DNA from 3 places in the Oceanobacillus sp. MO10714A genome. Region 1 is predicted to be linked to each of the others. Evidence: riboswitches for the same ligand, from Rfam matches in the RefSeq annotation. Region 1 holds a riboswitch; each other region holds the start of a gene.
The links. A riboswitch is a leader RNA that binds a small molecule or an ion and turns the genes downstream of it on or off. The one in region 1 is predicted to bind thiamine pyrophosphate.
Positions count from the first base shown of each region.

Region 2: it holds a riboswitch for thiamine pyrophosphate, as region 1 does, so the genes downstream of both, thiT (energy-coupled thiamine transporter ThiT) here and thiM (hydroxyethylthiazole kinase) in region 1, are expected to answer to the same signal.
Region 3: it holds a riboswitch for thiamine pyrophosphate, as region 1 does, so the genes downstream of both, SPD53_RS15105 (YkoF family thiamine/hydroxymethylpyrimidine-binding protein) here and thiM (hydroxyethylthiazole kinase) in region 1, are expected to answer to the same signal.

Region 1 covers NZ_JAXHDC010000021.1:33,347-41,135, reverse strand. The annotation lists gene SPD53_RS11755 (aromatic acid exporter family protein) at 15-1,004, shown strand; gene menC (o-succinylbenzoate synthase) at 1,054-2,160, shown strand; gene SPD53_RS11745 (nucleoside triphosphate pyrophosphohydrolase) at 2,265-2,591, shown strand; gene SPD53_RS19850 (DMT family transporter) at 2,603-2,833, opposite strand; gene SPD53_RS11740 (Lin0512 family protein) at 2,878-3,237, opposite strand; gene SPD53_RS11735 (cysteine hydrolase family protein) at 3,238-3,852, opposite strand; gene thiM (hydroxyethylthiazole kinase) at 3,854-4,633, opposite strand; TPP riboswitch at 4,741-4,842, opposite strand; gene SPD53_RS11725 (hypothetical protein) at 4,927-5,235, opposite strand; gene SPD53_RS11720 (hypothetical protein) at 5,540-6,178, opposite strand; gene SPD53_RS11715 (hypothetical protein) at 6,603-6,908, opposite strand; gene SPD53_RS11710 (HXXEE domain-containing protein) at 7,018-7,524, shown strand; partial or broken gene SPD53_RS11705 (SDR family oxidoreductase) at 7,547-7,639, shown strand; gene SPD53_RS11700 (DUF4367 domain-containing protein) at 7,718-7,789, opposite strand, start outside.
Region 2 covers NZ_JAXHDC010000022.1:12,105-19,893, reverse strand. The annotation lists gene spoVAC (stage V sporulation protein AC) at 1-84, shown strand, start outside; gene spoVAD (stage V sporulation protein AD) at 86-1,090, shown strand; gene spoVAE (stage V sporulation protein AE) at 1,098-1,448, shown strand; gene SPD53_RS11905 (zinc-binding dehydrogenase) at 1,626-2,606, opposite strand; gene thiT (energy-coupled thiamine transporter ThiT) at 2,845-3,423, opposite strand; TPP riboswitch at 3,545-3,649, opposite strand; gene SPD53_RS11895 (M3 family oligoendopeptidase) at 3,705-5,483, opposite strand; gene SPD53_RS11890 (YceI family protein) at 5,740-6,276, shown strand; gene SPD53_RS11885 (VanW family protein) at 6,323-7,162, opposite strand; gene SPD53_RS11880 (NAD(P)/FAD-dependent oxidoreductase) at 7,442-7,789, opposite strand, start outside.
Region 3 covers NZ_JAXHDC010000037.1:11,428-19,216, forward strand. The annotation lists gene SPD53_RS15080 (ABC transporter permease) at 1-523, shown strand, start outside; gene SPD53_RS15085 (S66 family peptidase) at 576-1,595, opposite strand; gene crcB (fluoride efflux transporter CrcB) at 1,643-2,026, opposite strand; gene crcB (fluoride efflux transporter CrcB) at 2,023-2,397, opposite strand; gene norA (multidrug efflux MFS transporter NorA) at 2,827-3,999, shown strand; TPP riboswitch at 4,061-4,162, shown strand; gene SPD53_RS15105 (YkoF family thiamine/hydroxymethylpyrimidine-binding protein) at 4,243-4,827, shown strand; gene SPD53_RS15110 (ECF transporter S component) at 4,845-5,450, shown strand; gene SPD53_RS15115 (ABC transporter ATP-binding protein) at 5,431-7,023, shown strand; gene SPD53_RS15120 (energy-coupling factor transporter transmembrane component T family protein) at 6,998-7,786, shown strand.

The sequences.
Region 1 (7,789 bases):
GGGAGGTGTTTCGGATGGTTGGTATGGGATACCGAACGATTAAAACAGCAGTCGGTGCAGGTATTGCGATGTGGTTTGCAAGTCTTGTTGACATTCAATTTGCAACCTTTGCAGCGATTCTTGTCATTATGTGTATTGAACGGACGAAAAAACGAACCATCTACACGATTAAGGATAAATTTTTCGCTTGTCTTCTTTCACTCGTTCTCGGTATGGTGGTCTTTGAATTATTAGGCTATCACCCGATTGTATTTGCGATTTTCATTCTTCTGTTTATACCGATCTTAATGAAAGCGCGGATTCAAAACGGATTTATCACAAGCATGGTTGTCCTCTCCCATATTTATATGATTGGAAATGCAAGTTTTGAAGTTTTCTTCCATGAACTATTTATCATTCTCACCGGGATTGGAATTGCATTCATTGTAAACAGTGTTATGCCGAGTATGAGAAAAGACATTGATAGGTTCAAATATGAAATTGAAGAAAAGTATGCAAAAATCCTCTATGAATTCCATGCTTTCTTAAAAGATAATCACCGGAATTGGGACGGACAAGAGATTAATGAAGCGGAAGAAATTATTAATCAAGCGAAATCGATGGCCATCCAAGATATTGAAAACAATTTATTACAAGAAAAAAGAACAGACTATCATTATTTCAGATTGCGCGAAGAACAGCTCGCCATATTGCGACAAATGCTGCCAATTATAGGCATCGTTTCCCTCTCAGAGATCCATGTGGAACAACGCGAAATGGTTGCCGACCTATTATTGAACATTAGCGAAAACGTCCGCACGAAGAACATTGATCCTGTTCTCGAAAAGTTAGAGTCTTACGAAGAAATTTTCCGTGAAAATGAACTACCAAAGACAAGAGAAGAATTCGAAGTGCGGGCCAATCTCTTTTACTTGCTTTTTGAAATTAAGAATTATTTGCTAGTGAAGAAGAAAGTGATGCGGCAACGCGAACCTTTTTCTAATCGCGCAGGTGTACGAGTGTAAAGTCTAAGTAAAAAACAAAGAACAAGATTGAATTTGGAGGAAATGAATCATGAAATTGACAGAGATCACCATCCGCCATTTACAAATGAAATTAAAATCTCCTTTTGCAACAAGTTTCGGAACGCTAGAAAATCGTGACTTTCTACTGCTAGAGGCAAAAGACGAAAGTGGAACGATTGGTTGGGGAGAATCGGTCGCCTTCCGTGCCCCCTGGTACACCGAAGAAACGATGATGACGAACTGGCATATGCTTGAGGATTTTCTTATTCCACTCCTCCTCAATAAAGAATTGCAGCACCCGGATGAAGTGCGTGACACTTTTTCCCCCATCCGGAAAAATAATATGGCAAAATCCGCGATTGAAGGTGCAGTTTGGGATATCTATGCCCAGCAAACGAACCAATCTCTTGCAGCGGCACTTGGCGGGAAGAGTGAACAGATTGAGGTTGGCATCAGTATTGGCATTCAGCCTACTACCGATGACTTGATCCAATTGGTTCATGGATATGTGAAAGAAGGCTATAAGCGTATGAAAGTGAAAATCAAGCCTGGTAAAGATGTCGAAGTAATCCGGGCGTTACGCGAACACTTCCCTGATTTGCCGATTATGGCAGATGCTAATTCAGCTTATTCATTAAAGGATCTTGATACGTTAAAACAACTTGATGAATTTAATCTCATGATGATTGAACAACCACTCGCTTCTGACGATATTATCGACCATGCCAAGCTGCAAAAAGAGCTGGAAACTCCGATTTGCTTAGATGAAAGCATCAATTCGTTGGAAGATGCACGAAAAGCGGTGGAACTCGGAAGTACGAAAGTTATAAACGTGAAGATCGGCCGTGTTGGCGGATTATCTGAAGCGAAAAAAATCCATGATTACTGTGCGGAGAAAGGTATCTCTGTCTGGTGCGGCGGGATGCTTGAATCAGGAATTGGCCGGGCCCATAATATTGCGCTAACATCGCTGCCGAATTTCACCTTGCCTGGTGACACATCCGGCTCCGACCGCTATTGGGAAAAAGATATTATCGCACCAGAAGTTATCGCGAATAACGGTTATATTACGGTTCCTAAGAAAGCTGGCATCGGATATGAAATCGACCGGGAAGCAGTTGATGCATTCACGTTCAGTAAGAAACATTATCGTTAAATTGAGAGCGAACGTTTTTCTTGTCAGTATTTAGGGAACGATTGAATATAGGTAATTTCGCTTCCCCATATAATCGACAACAATGAAAAAGGAGTGTTTCCTAAGTGACGACGTATAATAAACTTGTCCGCGACGGTATTCCGTCAATATTGGAACAAAACGGTCAAGCCTTCAATACCGAAACCCTTAACCAGGATCGTTATATTATGGAGCTAAAAAAGAAACTGAATGAAGAAGTGATGGAATATCAAGATGCAGCAAATGACGAAGATGCATTAGAAGAACTTGCCGATATCCTCGAAGTCATGCAGGCCCTTGTCGGTATCCACGACACCACGATGGAAGATGTAGAAAAACGTCGGGCCAAAAAGGCAGAGGAATATGGCGGGTTTGAAGAGAAGATTTATTTGGTTGATGTAGAGGAGAAATAGCGATGAGGTACTTAGACTTTCCCTAAGTGCCTCATTTTAACATGCCTTTTTTCCGGACTGCTCGAGCTTCCTCGCCCGGACATTCCCCTTATATATAAATTTCCCTGTCCAAAGAAAAGCACCAGTATCGCAAGCAAACCTGTACCAGTCAGAAAAGAGATGAGTGCACCTTCAATCGTCCCAATTCTCCGACCCAGTGAGGCGTTGACGGACGATTGACTGCCTACTAAAAGCCCACCCATCATCATACTTATTTGATTTACCAACTAAACTAAATGTCATTTCATTAATACCCAACCTCAACGACTGCATTCACAATATACATTAAATCATTTTCATCCTGTTGATCTTCAAGGAAAATACCGCTCGTTGTCGCCATGCCTCCAGCAACGGTTTCTACCGTTACCGTTCCATAAGGAAGCAAACTTTTAATTTTTTCATGGTCAAGCTTTTCCTCGTCTTTTGGTACAGCGAGCTTAACGTTCACCCGCATATTGTTCAAGTCTTGACTTGGCAGCATTTTCCTTATTCCTGGCATGGAATTATAATGGATCGCATCCATAATCGCACGTTCGGCAGCTACATTTATGTCCTGGCCGTGGAGATCAATTCCCATTCCTGCTTCGATAAATAGAATTTCTTTCAATTATATTTCCCCTTTCCATTGTTTTTTTACTTCAACTGCGTGAACAACTTCTGCAAATGTTCCTTGGAGTAACTCTAATGCGTCGTGATGTAGTTTTTCATTATCCGAGACGACACAATTAGAGGGAACCGTTACGAAAAAATCTCTCATAGAAGCATCACGAGCAGTCGTGTCAATACACACATTCGTGTAAGCTCCAATAATCGTAAGATGGCTTATACCATTTGAGCGTAATAAAAGCTCAAGATTTGTATGGACAAACGCACTATACCGATGTTTTACGACAACTTTTTCTCCTGGAAGCGGAGTGAAATACTCATGAATTTCCGCTCCCCAGCTTCCAGGTTCACAGTAGGATAAATTACTTTTCTGATTGCTTCGGCCGAATCGTTCATTTGCAGAAGGGGATTCCGTCCAAGCACTATGTTCCGAGATCACATGAATCACTGGAATCTCACATTCTCGTGCTGCTTCTAGCAAATCCTTCATCTGTTTCATTTTTTCATAAAAAGCATGAATATCTTTCCCGCGTTTACCTGCGGTGCCTTCCGGATGGCAAAAATCATTTTGTAAATCGACTAGAAGTAGAGCTACGTTCCCGTTTGTTGTATTCATTCTAAATCTCTTGCAGCTTTTTATACGTATTCACCGTCTCCTGATCCAGCAGATAAAGCTGATCAAGCAAAGCAGGGATGAACGTGCCCGGCCCTTCCGCCTTTTTCATCGCAAGTTCCGCAGCTATCCCGTAAGCTGCAGTCACTTCCACACTCGCCTCATACAAGTCTTCGGCAACACTTAAATAAGGCCCAACGAGAGACGAAAGCAGGCACCCGCTTGCCGTAATATTTTGTAGCATGGTATGCCCATTATTACAAAGACTCATGCGCGTTCCGTCTGTAATGACGTCTGTTTTCCCTGTTGCAATAACAACCGTATCATATTCTTTCGCTACTGTTTGAGCAATTTTCGGATCAATCGATTCAACCGTAGAGTCAGGGCTTTTCATAATATCAAGCGCTCCGCCAAGTACGGAAATTTCCCCAGCATTCGCTCGGATAGCAGCGAATTTCACCTTTTCCAATAATTCATTAATCACTTTCGTACGGAATTTTGTTCCCCCTGCTGCGATGGGATCAAGAATGACTGGAATTCCTTTTTCATTCGCTTTAAGGCCAGCAAGCAGCATCGCCTCGGCCCGATCCTCGGTTAAAGTTCCGAGATTCAATACGACAGCATCCGCATGACTCGCATTCTCCTCCGCCTCTTTTGGTGTATTCGACATGGCTGGAGACGCACCAATCGCAATTAAACCATTTGCCGCAAAATTTGTCGCAACCTCATTCGTGATGTTATAGATAAACGGACTTTTTTCTCGAATTTTAGCAATATAGTTCATGTAAACTTCCTCCTTTTTAGTAAATTGAAATAGATTAAGGGCGAGGTAGTTTTTAAAAAAGAAAAACCACCCCGGGAATTGGAGTGGTTATTAATACAATTTAAGTATGTATACCAACTCCACTTTCCTACGCTAGTATGAACTAGATCAGGTTCAAAGGGATTAAGAAAAAGTCTTATCTCAGCCGACTGGCACCCCTAGTGGAAAAATATCTATTCTTTATGACTAGTCTATCTTATTTTTAATATAAAAGAAAGGGTTTGCGTGCGTGCACCCAAACCCTTTCTTTTATATTAAAAACCACCATATGGCACGAATCCGGGACCGTACTGCCAAAATCCCGGGCCGGGTCCGAAGCCAGGACCGTAACCAAATCCGGCCCCTGGACCGAACCCAGGACCGTATCCCGGTCCAAAGCCAAAACCTGGTCCTCCAGCGATTAAACTGCCACCTAAAAATCCTAGTCCTGCTCCTATTAATCCAGCTGCAAGCGGATCAATACCGCCACCTGGCCCAAACGGACCCGGCGGACGAGCCCGGTGCATTTCTGGATATGGTAATGGCGAATGATGCATCGGTACATGATTTACAAATCCATGCATGTATATGCTCCTTTTCAAGAAAAATTTTATCCTGTTCTTTCCCTTCCCTACAGCCTATGGCAGAGTACAGGAAACCGCACTAGACAAATCCCTATTTTTGACATGAAATTTGGGTCGGAAAACGAGATGAATCCTTTTTCTCAGGTGACTATGCATTCAGAATATCGAAAATACAAATTCCGTGAGCAACATGACAGTATTCCGGGCATATAGAAGGTTATCAATCCCTATTGACCAGCTCATTTCGCCTAAGAGGAGCTATCAACGTCAGGATGTTAAGATTCCTAAATACCCCACTTCCCGCTTAAGACTTGCTCGGAAAAATGGTGTAAGACCACGAATAAATGAAATCAATAATAAAAACAATCCCCCAAACCATTGAAATGTTATACATCATTTCATTTGCATAAGGTGATGCCAAGTAATTGTCATCACCAATCCACGAAAGATCAGTCAGGTAATTCATCGCCTGATTGAGATCCTTTATTCCATAGCTCCAGAAAACAATCTGGACGGCTGCGAATATAAGTAAATGGAAAATGGAGCTGTATCGATTGATTTTGGCAATATATTTCGGGTCTTTTTGTCTCCTGATGATTTCTTTATCCCTTTCAGTAAGTAAGTCGATACCGCGCAAATTACCAATCTTCAAGCGCATCCAACGGTCCAACTTCCGGAAATCATTGATGCCAAAAGTGCACGCATACAAAATAAAAATCAAAATAACAATTTGAAACATCGAAATCTCGCCTGTTTCCCGGTAAATAAGGAGAGCAAGCACTCCCTCAACGATAAATAAGCCGAGAAAAGACAGCAGAAAGATAAGACTTAAATTCCGTTTGTTGAAAAAATAGCGGATGACCCCGAATAGAATTAATGAGATAAAGGACAGTATCTCTGCAGCGATAAAAATTTCCCATTGATGTTGGATTAGAAAGGTCATTTGGTGGCTCTCCCCTTTTGGAATTGGTTTAGGTTAATATGAAAAACACTCACTTGTAGTTTTACGGCGGAAGTGAGTGTTTGGTTTCAATGATTGCGCCTATAAATTCTCTTAAAACCATCGGATATGACTAAGTTGTATTTTTAACCTGTCTAGCTTTCTCTTGAATTTCCCCCGTTTATCGGTGATTAGTTGGATTTCAGATTTCAAAGCAATCTTTTCTGCCACGGTTTCGATTGTCAAGTTCTCTGTATTAATCCGTTCCTGGAAAATATCATGCGATAGTCCTGCGATACATCGATTGAAACATGAGGGAAACCCAATATATGAAGGTTGGGATATACAGTCCGTAATAAATCCATGATTCTGTTCAACTAACATTCAGTGGGAGAGGTAAGGATATCCCCACTGAATGAGTTTCACTTTATGGCACGGGTTGCAATATCGGCGGTCCACCTAAAGACGAATCTTTAAGTCTTTTATAAGCAACATAAAAGGAGATCATTGCACCGATAACAAAGAACATGGCTGAAACAAAGGAAAGTTCTTCTAAAGATATTATCTCATTTGATGAGTTTGTTGATTTTGATTCTTGTGGTGATGACATAATGAGTACACCTCCAAATATCTTTTCCTTCTTTAATGTATTCAAGCGGAGAAAATATTTTACTCTTTTTAAAGGAAGACAGCCTTCAGATAATAACCTACCCGCCGATTGCCTTCCAGCCATGCGAAAAGTATTAATTATAAACTCGTATAAAGATAAGAATAATCATGTTAAAATACTGTTATAGAAAGGTTTTAAAAAAGAGCATTTCTAAGAAAGGAGTTAAAAGGTTATGGATATCCATCTATTCGTCCTAATTTTCACCATCATTTTCATGCTCCACAACCTAGAAGAAATCATGACAATTGAAAAATGGTTCAACAAAACGTATCCAAGAATTCGCAAAAGAATCCCTGCTTTTGTAGAAGAAGAACTCAGGAAATTTGAGACAATGAATGCAGCCAGATTTTCTTTCGTTGTATTTTTACTTTCTATCCCAGTAGCTATTCTGATTGTAATTACAACAATAACTGAGCACTATCCTCTATTTCTCGGGTTAAATCTGTTATTTGCTTTAAATATTTTTACCCATCCCGTACAATCCTTATACTTACGCAGCTATACTCCAGGTCTTTGGACTTCTGTATCACTGATCATTCCTTATTATATTATTCTTTCTTATCATATATCTAATACTGGTTTATTAACATTCAACAATTTATTAGGTGCAGTCGTAATTCTAATCTTGTTTATTCCTATTTTTCTCCTCAGTCATAAAGCAGCAGAAAAATGGAACTAACTCCTCGAGACAAAATTCAACAGTAGCAAATCTTGTCCTTTACTTAGCATCCGACGAATCCAGTTATTCCACTTGTTCTGAGTTTATCGTGGATGGTGGAATTACCGCAATATAATAAAATTTTCACACCAAAAAAACGACAGAGATTATCTAAAAATATTCCCTGTCGCTTTTTATTAGACGAAATGTGCTCTTACTCAATCCCCTCTGCTATTTGCAGAAACAATTCTTTCGGCATTTCAGATTCTTCGCCAATTAATTCAAG
Region 2 (7,789 bases), on a different contig from region 1:
GGTCCCGTCATTGTATACGGTGTATTTGCCGCATTTATTATTGCATTAATCAAAACGATTTTCCTGCAATTGGGAGGCTTATAATATGTTACTTGGAAAGCAGACATGGGAATTTAAAAATCGGCCGGTCATTCTCGCTACCGGTATAACAGGAGGACCATTTGAAGCAGATGGCCCTCTCCGCAGTGATTTCGACCATTTATTTGATGATGGCTGGCTTGAAGAAGAGACTTTTGAGAAAGCACAGCAGCGTTTAATGGAAGTAGCAGTTACACTTGCATTAAAGAAAAGTCCGATTGAAAAAGAGCAGGTAAATTTCTTTATAAGTGGAGATTTAATCAATCAAATTACTCCTACAACATTTAGTGCCAAGTCATTGGCGATGCCTTATCTCGGCTTATTCAGTGCTTGTGCTACCTCTACAGAAGGGCTCGCATTATCCGCTGCTTTACTTGATGGCGGATTTGCCGACTTTATCGTAAGTGGCTCTGCTAGTCACCATGCCGCAGCGGAAAAACAGTTCCGCTATCCGAATGATTACGGCAGTCAAAAACCCCCGACTGCACAATGGACAGTTACCGGAGCGGGTTGTGCCGTTCTCAGTAAGCAAGGGAATGGCCCAACTGTGACCTCTGCAACAATTGGGAAAGTTGTTGACATGGGAATCACGGATCCTTTCAATATGGGAGGGGCAATGGCCCCTGCTGCAGTGGAAACGATTCAAACACATTTTAAGGAAAGAAACGTAGATGAAACCTATTATGACCTGATTATAACCGGGGATCTCGGTAAAATTGGAAGAAATACTTCTTTTGATTTATTAAAGCAACAAGGCATTCAACTAGAAGATAAGCAATACGTGGACTGTGGCATGACGATTTACGGTCCCGATCAACCTGTTCAAGCAGGTGCAAGCGGCACAGCCTGTTCAGCAATTGTCATGTACGGGCATTTTCTGAAACGGATGATGCAAGGGGAGTTTAAACGGATGTTACTCGTAGCTACCGGCTCTTTGCACTCCCCGTTAAGCGTTCAACAAAAGGATTCGATTCCTGCTATTGCACATGCAGTCTCAATTGAAATGGAGTGACTTGTTCATGATATTTTTCTGGGCATTTGTTATTGGTGGTCTTATTTGTGTTATAGGACAGATTATGTTTGATGTATTCAAGCTCAGTCCTGCTCACACATTAACAACTCTCGTAATTTTAGGCGCTATTCTTGACGGACTCGGTTTATATGAACCGTTAATTGATTTCGCTGGAGCAGGTGCGACTGTTCCGATTACAAGTTTTGGGAACTCTTTAGTCCATGGAGCCATGGCTGAAGCCGAGAAACACGGGCTGATTGGCGTTGTTACAGGGATGTTTGAAGTGACGAGTGCCGGTATTTCAGCAGCAATTATTTTTGGAGTTCTCGGTGCTATTCTCTTTAAGCCGAAAGCTTAGCGATCTGTAACAAACAACATGAAGAAAACAAATGCAACATTCTAGCGGGGTTGTGGATGGGAACACATTTCTAGCTGAAATTGACAGCGAAAAAGAGTACCTCTGCTTAATTACGTTACAGACCGTGGTTTTAAGTTCCGATAAAAAATAGGACCGGGAAATTTACCGGTCCTATTTTTACTCGATTAATAAAGCAATATTACCAAACTGGCTGTTCACTTCCAGATGATTGAACGCTTCTTGGGCATCATCCAGTTCAAAGGTTTTATCCATAATCGGTCTTATTTCATGCTTTTCCATATGGGCTAATACCTGTTGCAACTCTTCACGACTTCCCATCGTGGAGCCGAACAATTGATACTGACCATAGAAAAAGGCCCGTAAATTAAGGTCAATTTCATCCCCAGCTGTAGCTCCGTAAATAACAATTCTTCCGCCTTGCTTCAATACGTCCAACGAACGATTAAACGTCGCTGCACCTACACTGTCGATCACAAGATCAATCTGCTCGTTCTCCAATTCCTTTTCCCAATCACTTTCCGTTGAAATGGCAAGATCTGCTCCGATCTTCTGGGCCTGCTTCAACTTTTCATCACTTCTTGAAGAAACAATCACCCGTGCACCGATGCTTTTTGCAAATTGGATGATATACGTGTTCACCCCACTACTTGCTCCAGGAATAAATACGGTCTCCCCCGCTTTAATATTCCCTTTAGTCACTAACGCACGGTAACCTGTCAATGCAGCAAGAGCGAGCACACCGGCTTCTTCCCATGTTAAGTAATTTGGCTTCATTTCTACTTGTTCTTCATTGATAACAATTTTTTCGGCAAAAGTTCCGTGATCAGGCATGCCGAGGATGTCAAATCCTTTTGGTGGTGCGTCACTATTTTCGTGCCAGTTAAGTGATGGATTGATGATGACTTCATCCCCCACTTTAAAACGAGTGACATCTGCTCCAACTGATTCGACGATCCCCGCTCCATCCGAACCGAGGATTAAAGCTTCTTTATCGTTACCTCTCCGGTTCGGTATATAGAGATCTCTCCTATTCAGACCCGCTGTTTTTAGCTTTACGACAATTTCATTATTTCCTAGTTTCGGTTCTGGCATACTTTTTAGTTTTAATTCTCCATATTCTACAACAAATGCCTTCATTTCCACTTCCCCTTTCGTATATACTTTTATATCTATTCAGATAATTATCTTCTATTATCAGTGACTTTGGGCGAATTTTCAACCAGAACGAATTGATTCTTTTTTATAATGTTGTGCTGAAAATCTGCGCCGGGGGAACTACGTATTCACTCTGAAACAGTTAACCTAAAAAAATCTCTCCTTAATTTAGGAGAGATCATTATTTTTACAGTTGCAATGTGAGCGGATAGATTGCGGTTTAGCTTGATGCTAGGTTGAGCAATGCGCGCGGTTGTTTGTGGAATAGGAAAAATACAATCACTGCTGACAATACAAATGACGGGAACATGTACGATGAATTATAGATAATCGAATACACCCAAACTGATTGTCCCTCAATCGCTGCTGAACCGAAAAATACTGCCCCAGCAACGGTATGTGCAAGGAAACGCAACACAGAACCAAGCAGTACACCCGCCGTTATATACGTTAGGTACACTTTTGTCCGCCCGTCCCGTACCGCTTCTTGAACTTGTCTTGCGAACAGACCGGCAAAACCGATCACCGTAAAGGCAAGTGTATAATCAATGAACCCCTGAAGTGGCGTCAGAATATATGCGTTCCCCGTTGCAATCTGTAACATCCCCCAGAGGAAACCGGATACTAATCCACCTTTTAATCCCCAACGGAACGCTACTATAAACACCGGAATCATTGCAAAGGAGACCGAACCACCTTGCGCCCAGATTTTAAACGATATTGGCAAGATATCTAAAAGCAACGCCAAAGCAGTGAAGATTGATACTTCAATTAAAAATAGTAGTTTATTAGACTTCATTCGTTATAACTCCCCTTTTTATAAGCTTTTTATAAGCTATTTTGAACAACTTTTTTAAATACAAAAAAAGCAATGCCAAGGGAAGGTTCCTGATGGGGAATCCGCTCACATTGCTTTTTATCCATCAAAAAACCATCATCCCTACGCTAGTACTAACTAACAGGTTCAAAGGGTCTGAGCAATCCTCGTTGCCCACTCTCAGCTATTAGCTCCCCCTGTTGGCTTTTTCTATGCTTTTTTCGTTAACCCTATTATAGCTAATGTACACTTATAAAACAAATTTACAGTTTAAGAAACGCTTCGACGTCCTTGATGCAAAGCTCGATTGCAGCTTCCCAGAAGTCCGGTTTTGTAAGATCGACTTGTAAATGTTTCATCGCAAGCTCTTCTACCGACATCCGTCCCGTATCTTCCAGTAATGCAATATAGTCGTCTTCAAAGCTCTCTCCCAGCTCTTTTGCGCGGGCATAAATACCAAGACTGAACAAATAACCAAATGTATAAGGGAAATTATAGAATGGTGTCCCTGTTATATGGAAATGAAGTTTCGACGCCCAGAAATAAGGATCATATTCATCGAGTGCATCTTGATAAGCCTCTTTCTGTGCTTCCACCATCAATTCATTCAATCTTGCCGGTGAGACAAAACCTTTTTCTCTTTCTTTATAAAAATTTAATTCAAAGATAAACCGGGCATGAATATTCATAAAGAAAGCAACACTTCGATTAACTTTATCTTCAAGTAAAGCTTTCTTTTCTTCTGCTGTTTCTGCCTGTTCAACTGCTGCATCAGCGACAATCATTTCCGCAAAAGTTGAGGCCGTTTCCGCGACGTTCATTGCATAACGTTGATTAAGACCATGAACGTCATTCATCACATGCTGATGATAAGCATGACCAAGTTCATGGGCTAACGTGGCAACATTCGATGCTGTTCCGGAATACGTCATAAAAATTCTTGTTTCCTTACTATCAGGAAAACTTGTACAGAAACCGCCAGGACGTTTGCCAGGCCGATCTTCCGCTTCAATCCAACGTTTTTCAAAAGCTTGCTCAGCAAAATCCGCCATCTTTGGGCTAAAAGAACGGAATTGATCCATAATAAATTTGGCGCCTTCTGTATAGCTCAATTTTTTAACATGGTCGGTAATCGGTGCATCGACATCATAGAAGCTTAATTTATCTATATTCAATAGTTCTGCTTTTTTATTTATATAAGCGACAAAAGGTTGTTTATTATTAGCTATCGCTGTCCACATCGCATCTAACGTTTCTCGCTTCATCCGATTGATACTCAGCGGTTCTTTTAATACATTTTCCCATTTGCGGTGCTTATACATTTGTAGTCTAAAACCTGATAAATGATTCAATGTTTGTGCAAATAAGGATGCTTGTTTATTCCATGCATCGTTTAACTTATCAAATACTTTCTTTCTAGTTGCTCGGTCGCTTGAAGTTAATAGATTGGAGGCCTGACCAATTGAATAGGACTCTATCTTTTCTTCCCCTTCAATTTCCACTGTCATATTCCCTACGATTGTATTATACATTTGATTCCATGCATGATAACCATCGACAGCAAGATCATTAATCAGCACTTCCTGTTCCACAGCAAGTAAGTCCCGTGCTTTATTACGATATTCTGATAATACATACCCTATTTCTTGTAACGCTTCGTGCTGAATGGTTGCTTGCCATTCCTCGTCCGGGATTTCCGCAAGTTTCTGCATGAAAGTTGTCAGCACGCCATTAAACGAAGCTGAAAGTGTGCCATATTCAGCAACTAGTGTTTTAGCCCCTTCATCCGTTACATCTTGCGCACTTAAACAACTGACGAACGCTCCAGCCTCACGAAGTTTGAACATTGTCTTCTCCAATTCCTTTATAAACTGGCTAAGCATCGTGGAAAATGAATCTACCCCCACTTCCAATGTGGTGAATTGGCCTTCTAATTGTTTAATCTCCGTTCGAATCTGACCAAGATAATCTCTGAATTGCTGTGACGCACTTCCTCCTGGAAATAGTGAATCCAAATCCCAAGTTGGATTATATTCTTTCATTTCTCTTCCTCCTTCTTCTCCCCATATTATTGTATCGAAATATCTGAAGGATTGCATTATTAAGATCCATTTACACGGAAAACAAGTTTGAGATAGTCTATTTAGTGGTATTTGAATAATGGTTTCGTTTTGTTAATTTATCCTTAAATAAATATTTTTTAATTAAGATATATTGACATTACCGATTTATTAATTTATACTAGGTAACAGAAAGTAAGTATTGAGGAATACTTAATAATATTTGGAGGGATTTTAAATGACTAGAGAAAAATGGACGGTAGACTTGGCGCACAGTGAAGTAGGTTTTTCGGTTAAACACATGATGATTTCTCGAGCGAAAGGAACATTCGACAAATTTGATGCAGTGATCGAAGCAGATGTGGAAGACCTTACCGATTCGAAAATCGAAGTAACGATTGATGCTGCAAGTATAAACACACGTAACGAAGACCGTGATAACCATCTTCGTTCTGCAGACTTCTTTGACGTAGAGAATCATCCGACACTTACATTTGTTTCAACAGATGTAAAACGCAAAGGAAATAATGAATATGATGTAATTGGCGATTTAACAATTAACGGAAATACAAATCAAGTTACATTAGACGTTACATTTGAAGGTCAAAGTAAAGACCCGATGAGCGGTTCTACAGTTGCCGGCTTCAGCGGTGAAACGAAAATCAGCCGTAAAGAATTCGGACTTACTTGGAATGCTACACTTGAAACAGGCGGCGTACTCGTATCCGACGAAGTAAAAATCCACTTCGAACTAGAACTTCATAAAGCTGAGTAACTGATGCACATAAAAGCAGTATCCCCATGAATCCGGGATACTGCTTTTATTTTGATTGGAAATAGTCTACTGTTTCAGAAGAGAATACTTCAACTGTTAAGCTGCCATTTGCTGCATAGGCGGTAAGCACGATTGGTTCATTGTATAAATTTTTAAATGTAAAATCTGGTCCCCACCAACTTACGGTTGCATCTCTTCCCGGGGGTACGTAAGGAACGGAGCGGCTATGAGTGTACCTTTCAATCATTTGGATACCACGTAAATCAACTGCATTAAAAATTGTTGATGATAATTGACAAATACCCCCGCCGATATCTTCTGAGAACTCACCTTTTACAATAACCGGCGCTCGTTGATACCCTTTCTCTTCTGTTCGTTCACCAACAATATCATTAAATGAAAACACTTCACCAGGAAAAATAACCGTTCCATGTACAGCTTCTGCAGAAAGGTTAATATTTTTTGTCCGTTCTTTGTTTGCGGAATTATAGTAAGTCGTGTAAGAGCCAAGACGTTTTTGAGTTATTTCCCGCAGCATTTCCTGACTCACCCTTGGTTGAACTGCTTTAGTCGGGATTTCAACCACCTGATCCTCTCCAGTATAAAATGCCTTTAAAAAAGAGGTTGTAAAAGCAATTCGATCCAACGCTTTTCCAGGCTGCCCCTCGATAATTTCAAAGCCGTTGCCAAGTGTTGCGTTAGTAGGGGGCTCTTTAACTTGTTCTGCCAATTGATCCATTAATTCATCCAGCCTTTCCCAATTTACAAATCCATGTGCCCAATCAGATAGGGAATAAGATTGGAGTTCGTCTCTCTGAAGCATAATTTCATCATCTTCTGCAGAAACAACCGCTATAGACAAGAGAAACCATAACAGAGTGAGCACAAAATATAAAGTATTACGGCGCAACTTTATCACCTCTGTTATAATATGGCTCAACTGAAGATATAACATACGAATGAATAAAAAAGCCACCCAGTTTATAAACCGGGTGGCTTTTAGATTGGTTTTATTAGCGGAAATCCCTTGAATCTTCTAGGATATCACTTACTGCTCGGTAGCCTACAATTGCAGCTACAGCGAGCAACAAAATGCTGCAAAATCTTTTCATCGTTCATCTACTCCTCTTTACCTTTTATAGTGGATTAATAGTAGAATTCCAAATTAGAAAGGACGATATTTTCCTTTTTTCAGCAATGCTTTCGGTCCGCCGACTACCAAAAGTGTACGGTCGTCAACTACCTTCTTCATCGCAGCTGCTGGCTTCCCTTGCAATTTCACGCCATTAAAGATGTTTCCAATACCATCGGAAATTCCTAGTGATGCTACTGTACCTTTGTCATCGAAAACAAAGTCTGTTAATGGTAGGCCATATAATGCGTTCTTGATGTTCTCTGCTACATGAGCACCTTCTTGTGTTGCTAATTGACCAGTTGGTGGATATGGTTTTCCTGTTTCTTTATCCATAGTCCATGAGCAGTCACCAATAATAAATACATTTTCAGATCCTGG
Region 3 (7,789 bases), on a different contig from region 1:
TTCACGGACGAAAATCTTAATATCAAAATATAGCGCCGTACTAATATTTTCATTTATAACGTTTTTATTCGTGCTCCTCTTCTCATGGATTATCGGAGGAATTTTCATCGGCTTTGACGGGATGAATCCTCATATCGTTCTTGAAAAAGGCGATGGAGTGGAATATGTTCCAGTTATTGGGGAGATTATAACCGATTACGGCTTCAGTCTCGTGAACTTGCTTATGATGGCGACATTCGCCTTTATGATCTCTTCCATTTTCAGAAACAGCGCGTTAGCAATTGGACTCGCAATTTTTCTTATGCTAGCTGGAAACCAGATTGTGTTCTTCTTCATAGAACGGGACTGGGCGAAATACATTCTATTTGCAAATACAGACCTATCCCAGTACTTTAACGGGAACACACCAGTGATAGAAGAAATGACACTCGGTTTTTCCGTTACCGTACTAGTTGTCTATTATATTATTTTTGCAGTGATCTCCTGGTTCTTCTTTGCGAAGCGGGATGTTGCAGGACACTAACGAATTAAAAGGTTCCGCCAATGAGCGGAACCTTTTATTGTATATCCCAGTTTCATTTAAAATGCTGTACAATCTTTCCTTTTCCATCAGCTACTTCAACTTCCGCATACGCTCCATTTATAAATGTGATCTGGGGTGGAACATGCCCACAGTCCACATCATAGATAATTGGAACTTGAAGTTCTTCATATAAATCATTATAAACATCTTCAACTGTATAGTTATCTACTGGATCGTTCGCTGGACTTCTGCCAAACATAATTCCTGCACATTCTTTAAACCAACCTGCAAGCTTCATCTGCACAAGCGTTCTCCGTAAGTCCGTAGTTGCTAATTCACAGTTTTCCATAACCCAAATGATCGGCTCTCCCTTTGTAAACTGTTTACGAAAACGAGCAATATCCCCATATTCTGTCCCAATCAGATGTCTGATTACATCAATACAACCACCTAGAAGACGCCCTTCCATTTTTACGCTTTCCTCTGTAACACTCTTCCACCTTGTTGGTTCTGTTAAATTAAAGATATGGGGCGTCGGATTATCAAATTGCCATTCTTTTTGATATTTCCGAGAAGAATATTGAACAACAGAGTTCCCCTGCTTCGTTGATAATACCTGCTCCCACATAGCCGTAGTCGGATCAGAGGATTCTCCTCTTACATCTATAAGATTCGTGCCATGTGCAGTTGCAATTCCGGTTTTCAACGTAATGGCGAGTAATAACAAGCTCGTGTCCGAATAACCTAGTATCCACTTTGATTGGATTTTTTCAAAATTCACGTGTTCGAGCATTTCAATCAGAAGTTCCCCGCCCCAAGGAGGGAATATCAATTGAACAGCTTCATCATCCATTAATCTATTAAATTCAGCCGCTCTCTCCAATGCTGGTGCCGCCTTCGCTTTATCTTGATTCCAAACCGTCTTTCCAATTTGCATGCGATACCCTTTTCCTTCTAACCGCTTCCTAGCTTTGTGGATTAATTCATGTAATTCCAGTGACACACCTGACGACGGAGCTGTAACGCCGATTGTCGCTTCTTTTTCAAGTATTGGAAACTGAATCGCTTGCATTCCATACGCCCCTTTTTCAAATAAATATTTAGGATAGAATAGCACTTTTAATTCATAATTACAATACTTCTAAAAATAACGCCAATAATACCCCCTAGAAATGCCAATGCTATTCCAAAAACATACGTTACAACCGCGTAAAAGAAAAACTCCCGTCTATCCCCCCTTCTCCACAACGAACTCATCTCGAGTTTCAACGTTGAAAATGTCGTAAAGGCACCTAAGAAACCTGTTCCTAATAGGAGAAGTAATAGCGCGTCCACCCCAGTCCCCATAAGAAACCCGAGCATGAATGCCCCTGTCAGATTGACGAGGAGTGTACCCACCGGTATAGCTTTTTCCGGATTGTTCAATTTTCTTGAAATCATATAACGTGCAATCGCACCGAAGAACCCGCCAATGCCAACGAGCAATAATTGCAGCCAGCTCATTTTTCCCCCACTCCTCTACTCACTCGAAAACCAATTTCACTCATCCCTAGCCCGCCAACCAGACTTACTAAAATATAGACACATCCGAGCAGCACCGACTGTTCCTGAAACAACTCAACCGTTTCTACACTGACAGCGGAGAATGTAGTGAACGAGCCGACAAAACCCGTTGTTATCGCTGTTTTCAGCATTTCATCCAGATGAATCCTTTTAAACAGTCCGTAAGTCAGCCACGCAAGTAAAAAGCTCCCTATCAAATTAACCAATAACGTCGCATAGGGAAAAACATGTTCTGTCATAATTAGAATTCCTATACTATACCGCAGCATCGCACCGAGTGCTCCGACAAGTCCAATATAGATATAAATCATTCATCCAACATCCTTTTTATCACGTATTAACAGTCTGTAATATACCCATCTCTAAGCATGAGGGAAAACCAAAATGTTAAGGAGGGCGATATACAGTCCGTAAATCCCTGATTCTGTTCAACTAACATTCAGTGGAGGAGAAGGACCCCCCCCCGCTGAATGAAGTTTCACTTTATTAAGATATTAACGCAAGCAACTGTCGCATTTGTAAAAGTCAAAGCAGTTCAGCCATCCTATCGAGCATACATAATGCGCAAAATGGGAGAATAAAACGAGAGATGATTACTACAATTGCTAGCTTGCTTAAATTGTTTCAGGTTGCGAAAATTAAGTTATAATAAATAGTAATATATGCTTGCATCTCTCATCGAATCAGAGTAAAATTTCTATGTTTAGTACAGAATATCATATCACCTAGGAGAAAAAGCTATGAAAAAGAAAGATTGGACATTGACGCTTCTGCTTACAAATATATTCTTTGTATTTTTAGGAATTGGACTTGTTATACCGGTTCTGCCAACTATTATGAATGAACTCGGCATCAGTGGTACTGTTGTCGGTTATTTAACGGCTGCATTCGCTTTAGCTCAATTGATTTTCTCGCCCTTGGCTGGAAAAGCAGTTGATAAATATGGGCGTAAACGCATGATTGTCATTGGTCTTTTTATCTTCAGTTTTTCCGAGTTTTTATTTGGTCTTGGTAAAACAATTGAAGTATTGTTCGCCTCACGAATTCTCGGAGGAATAAGTGCCGCATTCATCATGCCTGCTGTTACCGCATTTATCGCAGATATTACGACGCTGAAAACGCGGCCTAAAGCACTCGGCTATATGTCAGCGATGATTAGTACCGGATTTATTATCGGACCGGGAATTGGTGGCTTCTTAGCAGAGATTGGTACGCGTGTACCATTCTTCTCTGCTGCGGCGTGTGGTTTAATTGTTGCTTTCGTTTCGATTTTATCCTTAAAAGAGCCGAAGTCGAAAACAGACGATATGGCTGATATGACCGAAGAACTCGGCAAAAGTGGCTTGAGGAAAGTGTTTATGCCGATGTTTTTCATCGCTTTTATTGTTATTTTAATATCAACATTCGGTCTTGCCGCGTTTGATTCTTTCTTCAGCCTTTATACTGATCATAAGCACGGATTCACTCCTTCTGACATTGCGATTGCCATTACAGGTGGTGCGATTATCGGAGCGATTTTCCAGGTTGTATTGTTCGATTGGTTAACAAAGTTGATCGGAGAAATCAATATTATTCGCTGGTCGCTCGCCATTTCTGCTATGCTGGTCTTTGCCATGACACTCGCTAATTCTTATTGGCAAGTAATGGCGGTAACCTTTACGGTATTTATTGGGTTTGACCTGATTCGTCCAGCTGTTACCAACTATTTATCAAAAATCGCCGGGAATGAGCAAGGTTTTGTTGGCGGCATGAACTCATTCTTCACGTCCCTTGCTAATGTATTTGGTCCAGTAGTTGGTGGGGTTTTATTTGATATAGATATCAATTATCCGTTTGTTTTCAGCTCGATCGTTATTGTCGTCTGTCTTCTTATCACTATATTTTGGAAGAAACCGGATATTAAAATTGATTAAATACTTTACAAAATACCGAAACATGTATACAATCTGGAATTAGAATAACTGCATATCAAAACATAAGCACTAGGGGAGCTGCGTCATGTGGCTGAGAGGATTAATCCGACCCTTACTACCCGATCTAGATAATACTAGCGTGGGGAAGTGCAGTTTACGAATATTATGTTGTTAAAATTAATGTGTAAACTGCATTCCCCTTGGGAATGCAGTTTTTTTATTATCAAATAGGAGGAGATTGGAATGCGTAACAATTGTGGAACTAGTCGAATTGTAGGTTGTCAATTTAGTCTGCACCCGATGAGTGATAATTTTGTTGATATTATTCTATCAACATTAAGTGAGGTTGATACCTCCAAGGTTTGGAAGGAAACAGATGATGTCAGTACGTGTATCCGCGGAAAAATGATCCATGTTTTCGATGTTGCAAAAGCAATCTTCCTACATGCAGCGAATACTGGGGAGCATGTTGCTATGAATGGTACGTTCTCCATCGGCTGTCCTGGTGACACGGAAGCTGACGCGTATATGGATGAAACAGACATACCATTGAACGAAGAAAAAACGAAATCGATCCTCCAAATCGCCGGTTGTAAATTTTCCCTTTATCCAATGGGGCATGAAGATTACATGGATAAAATCTATGAACAAATCAATCTATCAAAGCATCGTAATGTCACGGTTACTTCTACACATTATGCAACAAGATTAGACGGAGACGTTCATGATATCTTCAATGCATTACATGAATCCTTTGAACTCGTCCAAGAAAAAGTCTCTCATGTCACCATGACATTTAGCCTTTCCGCCAACAGTCCTACAAAATAAACCTAGGGAGAAGTGAAATGACAAAGCATTGGAAATTAAAAGAAATTGTTCTCATGTCGATATTAGGTGTCGTCTTCGGGATCATTTACTTAGCATTCTTTCTTGTTGGTCAAGGTATTCGTAATATTCTTGCTCCATTTGGTCTCGCACCGTTTGGGTATGAAATTATTTTTGGCATTTGGTTCATTGTTTCCATCGTTGCAGCTTATATCATTCGGAAGCCGGGGGTTGCCTTTACAGCTGAACTTATCGCAGGAGTTACCGAAGTATTATTGGGAACTGCCGCGGGACCCGGACTTATTCTAGCAGCTGCAATTCAAGGCTTAGGAGCAGAGTTTGCCTTCGCAATAACAAAATGGAAGGATTATCGTTTACGCATTTTAATTCTTTCCGGTGTCTTTGCAGCCGTTTTCAGTTTCACTTGGAATTTATTTTCATCCGGAAATATCGCGTTAGCCCCTGCATTACTTATAGCGATGTTAGCTGTTCGCATCATCAGTGGTGCCCTTCTCGCGGGTGTCCTAGGGAAATGGTTGAGTGACAAATTAGCAAAAACTGGGGTCCTTCGCGGCTATGCCTTAGGAAAGGAGATACAGAAAAAACGTGAAAAAGACGCAGCCTAATCCATTACTTTATGTGGACAATTTCTCATTCGGCTATGAAAATTCGGATAAACCATTACTCAATGAACTGCACTTTTCCTTAAGAGATCATGAGACGACCCTCCTTATTGGAGCAAGCGGTTCAGGGAAAAGCAGTCTAGCTCTATGCCTAAATGGGTTATATCCCGATACAGTAGAAGGCATTTCTTCCGGCGACATCTTTCACCGGGGGAAAAATATACAAGACTATCAAAAAGGAGAGCTCAATCAGAAGATCGGGATTGTCTTTCAAGATCCGGAAAGTCAATTTTGCATGATTACCGTAGAGGATGAACTTGCTTTTACATTGGAAAACAGAAAAATTGCCCCTTCCGAAATGCCTGAGCGCATTTCGGAGGTGTTGTCTGCCGTTGGAATGAATGGTTTTCAAAATCGAAAAATCTACGAGTTATCTGGAGGACAAAAGCAGAAACTTGCTCTAGCAGCTGTTCTTTTATTGGAACCGGAACTATTGATCTTAGATGAACCTACAGCAAATTTAGACCCGGTTTCTCGAATAGAATTTATCCAATTAATTAAACAAATTCAAGAAAAACAAAAGCTAGCTGTGTTTATCATTGAACATCAAATCGAGGACTGGCTGGATATTACCGATCGTATGCTTGTTTTAGGAAAACAGGGTACAATCATCGCAGACGGCAATGCAGCATCCATCTTTGCAAATCATCATTCTTTATTAAAAAAAGAAGGAATATTTTTACCAAAGCAGTTTTCTAACGCTGCCGATCCTTACCCGATTCCTGTGAAATCCCCTCCCTCTATCAAGAGAGATGTCCTAATAACGATAGAGCAGATGAGCTTCCATCATAAGAAACAACCCATTTTACAAGAAATAAACTTAAAAATTCATCGGGGAGAATTCGTCGCCATTGTTGGGGAGAATGGAGCTGGAAAATCTACCTTACTGCAATTAATGACTGGGTTATTAACCCCTCAAAAAGGAACTATAAACTTTTACGATAAACCGGTGGAGCAATGGGAGGAAAAAGAGCTGCGAAAAAGAATGGGATATGTCTTTCAAAACCCGGAGCATCAATTCATCACGGACACCGTATACGATGAATTAACATTTGGAATGAAATTGAATGGATGGTCAACAGCTGAATTAAATACCGCTGCAACCACACTTTTAAAGCAGTTCCATTTAGAAAAAAATAAATACAGTAATCCTTTTTCCTTAAGTGGTGGAGAAAAGCGCCGCTTAAGTGTAGCAACGATGCTGGATGAAACACCAGATATTTTATTTTTTGATGAACCGACATTTGGTCAAGATGCAGAGACTACGAGAGAACTGATGTACATGATTGATAGCTTGAGACAAAATGGAACGGCAATCGTCTTCGTCACGCATGATATGGATATCGTGGATACAGTTGATCGGACGATTGTATTATATCAGCAGCATATTCATTACAATGGCGAGCCGGAAAGTCTTTGGAGGCAAGCTGATCTATTGGAAAAAGCGCGATTACGTCCGCCTTACCGGACTCGAGTACTTCATAAAGAAGGTGAAAGCCTTGATCTCGTTCATTAATCCAACAATCAAAGCACTTGCCATCTTCATTCCTGGCATTTTGCTCAGTTTTACGTTTGATGTGTTTACTCCACTCGTTTATTTTTTATTTATCCTTATTGTGACATTCACGATGAGCGATATCCCCTTCATTAAATGGCTCAAGATTTTTAGCCCATTTCTGCTTGTGGCGCTCAGCTTTGCCTGGATGACCATTCTGTATACAAATCAAACCTTTTCCTATGGCGAAGTTTTATTTACCCTTTTCGGAAGCGAAATTACAAGGGGAAGTATTATAACAGGGATTAGTCTCGCCTTACGATCTCTTTGTTTTGTATGCTTGTCGATCCTATTTGCTTTAACGACAAACTCGACCAAATTCATGCTAAGTTTAATGCAGCAATGCAAGGTTTCCCCTAAAATCACATACGGTATTCTGGCTGGCTATCGCTTCTTACCTATGTTTCGGGACGAACTGCAGATTTTAAGGCAAGCTCACCGGATTCGTGGCTTTGGCAGAACGAAAGGGATAAAAGGTAAATGGCAGCAATTCAGGAGATATTCTATTCCACTGCTGGCAAATGGAATCCGAAAAGCTGAACGAGTTGCCATCGCGATGGAATCAAAAGGTTTTACAGGTGATACAGACCGCACCTACTATCATGAAATGAACGTCTCTCCTAAAGACTGGATGTTTTTCTTTCTTATAGTAGGCGCATTTTTTATCATCCTTGCTTTTTCGTATTACCTTGGGTACTTAAATATATTTGGCAAGCAGTTCTAGTTC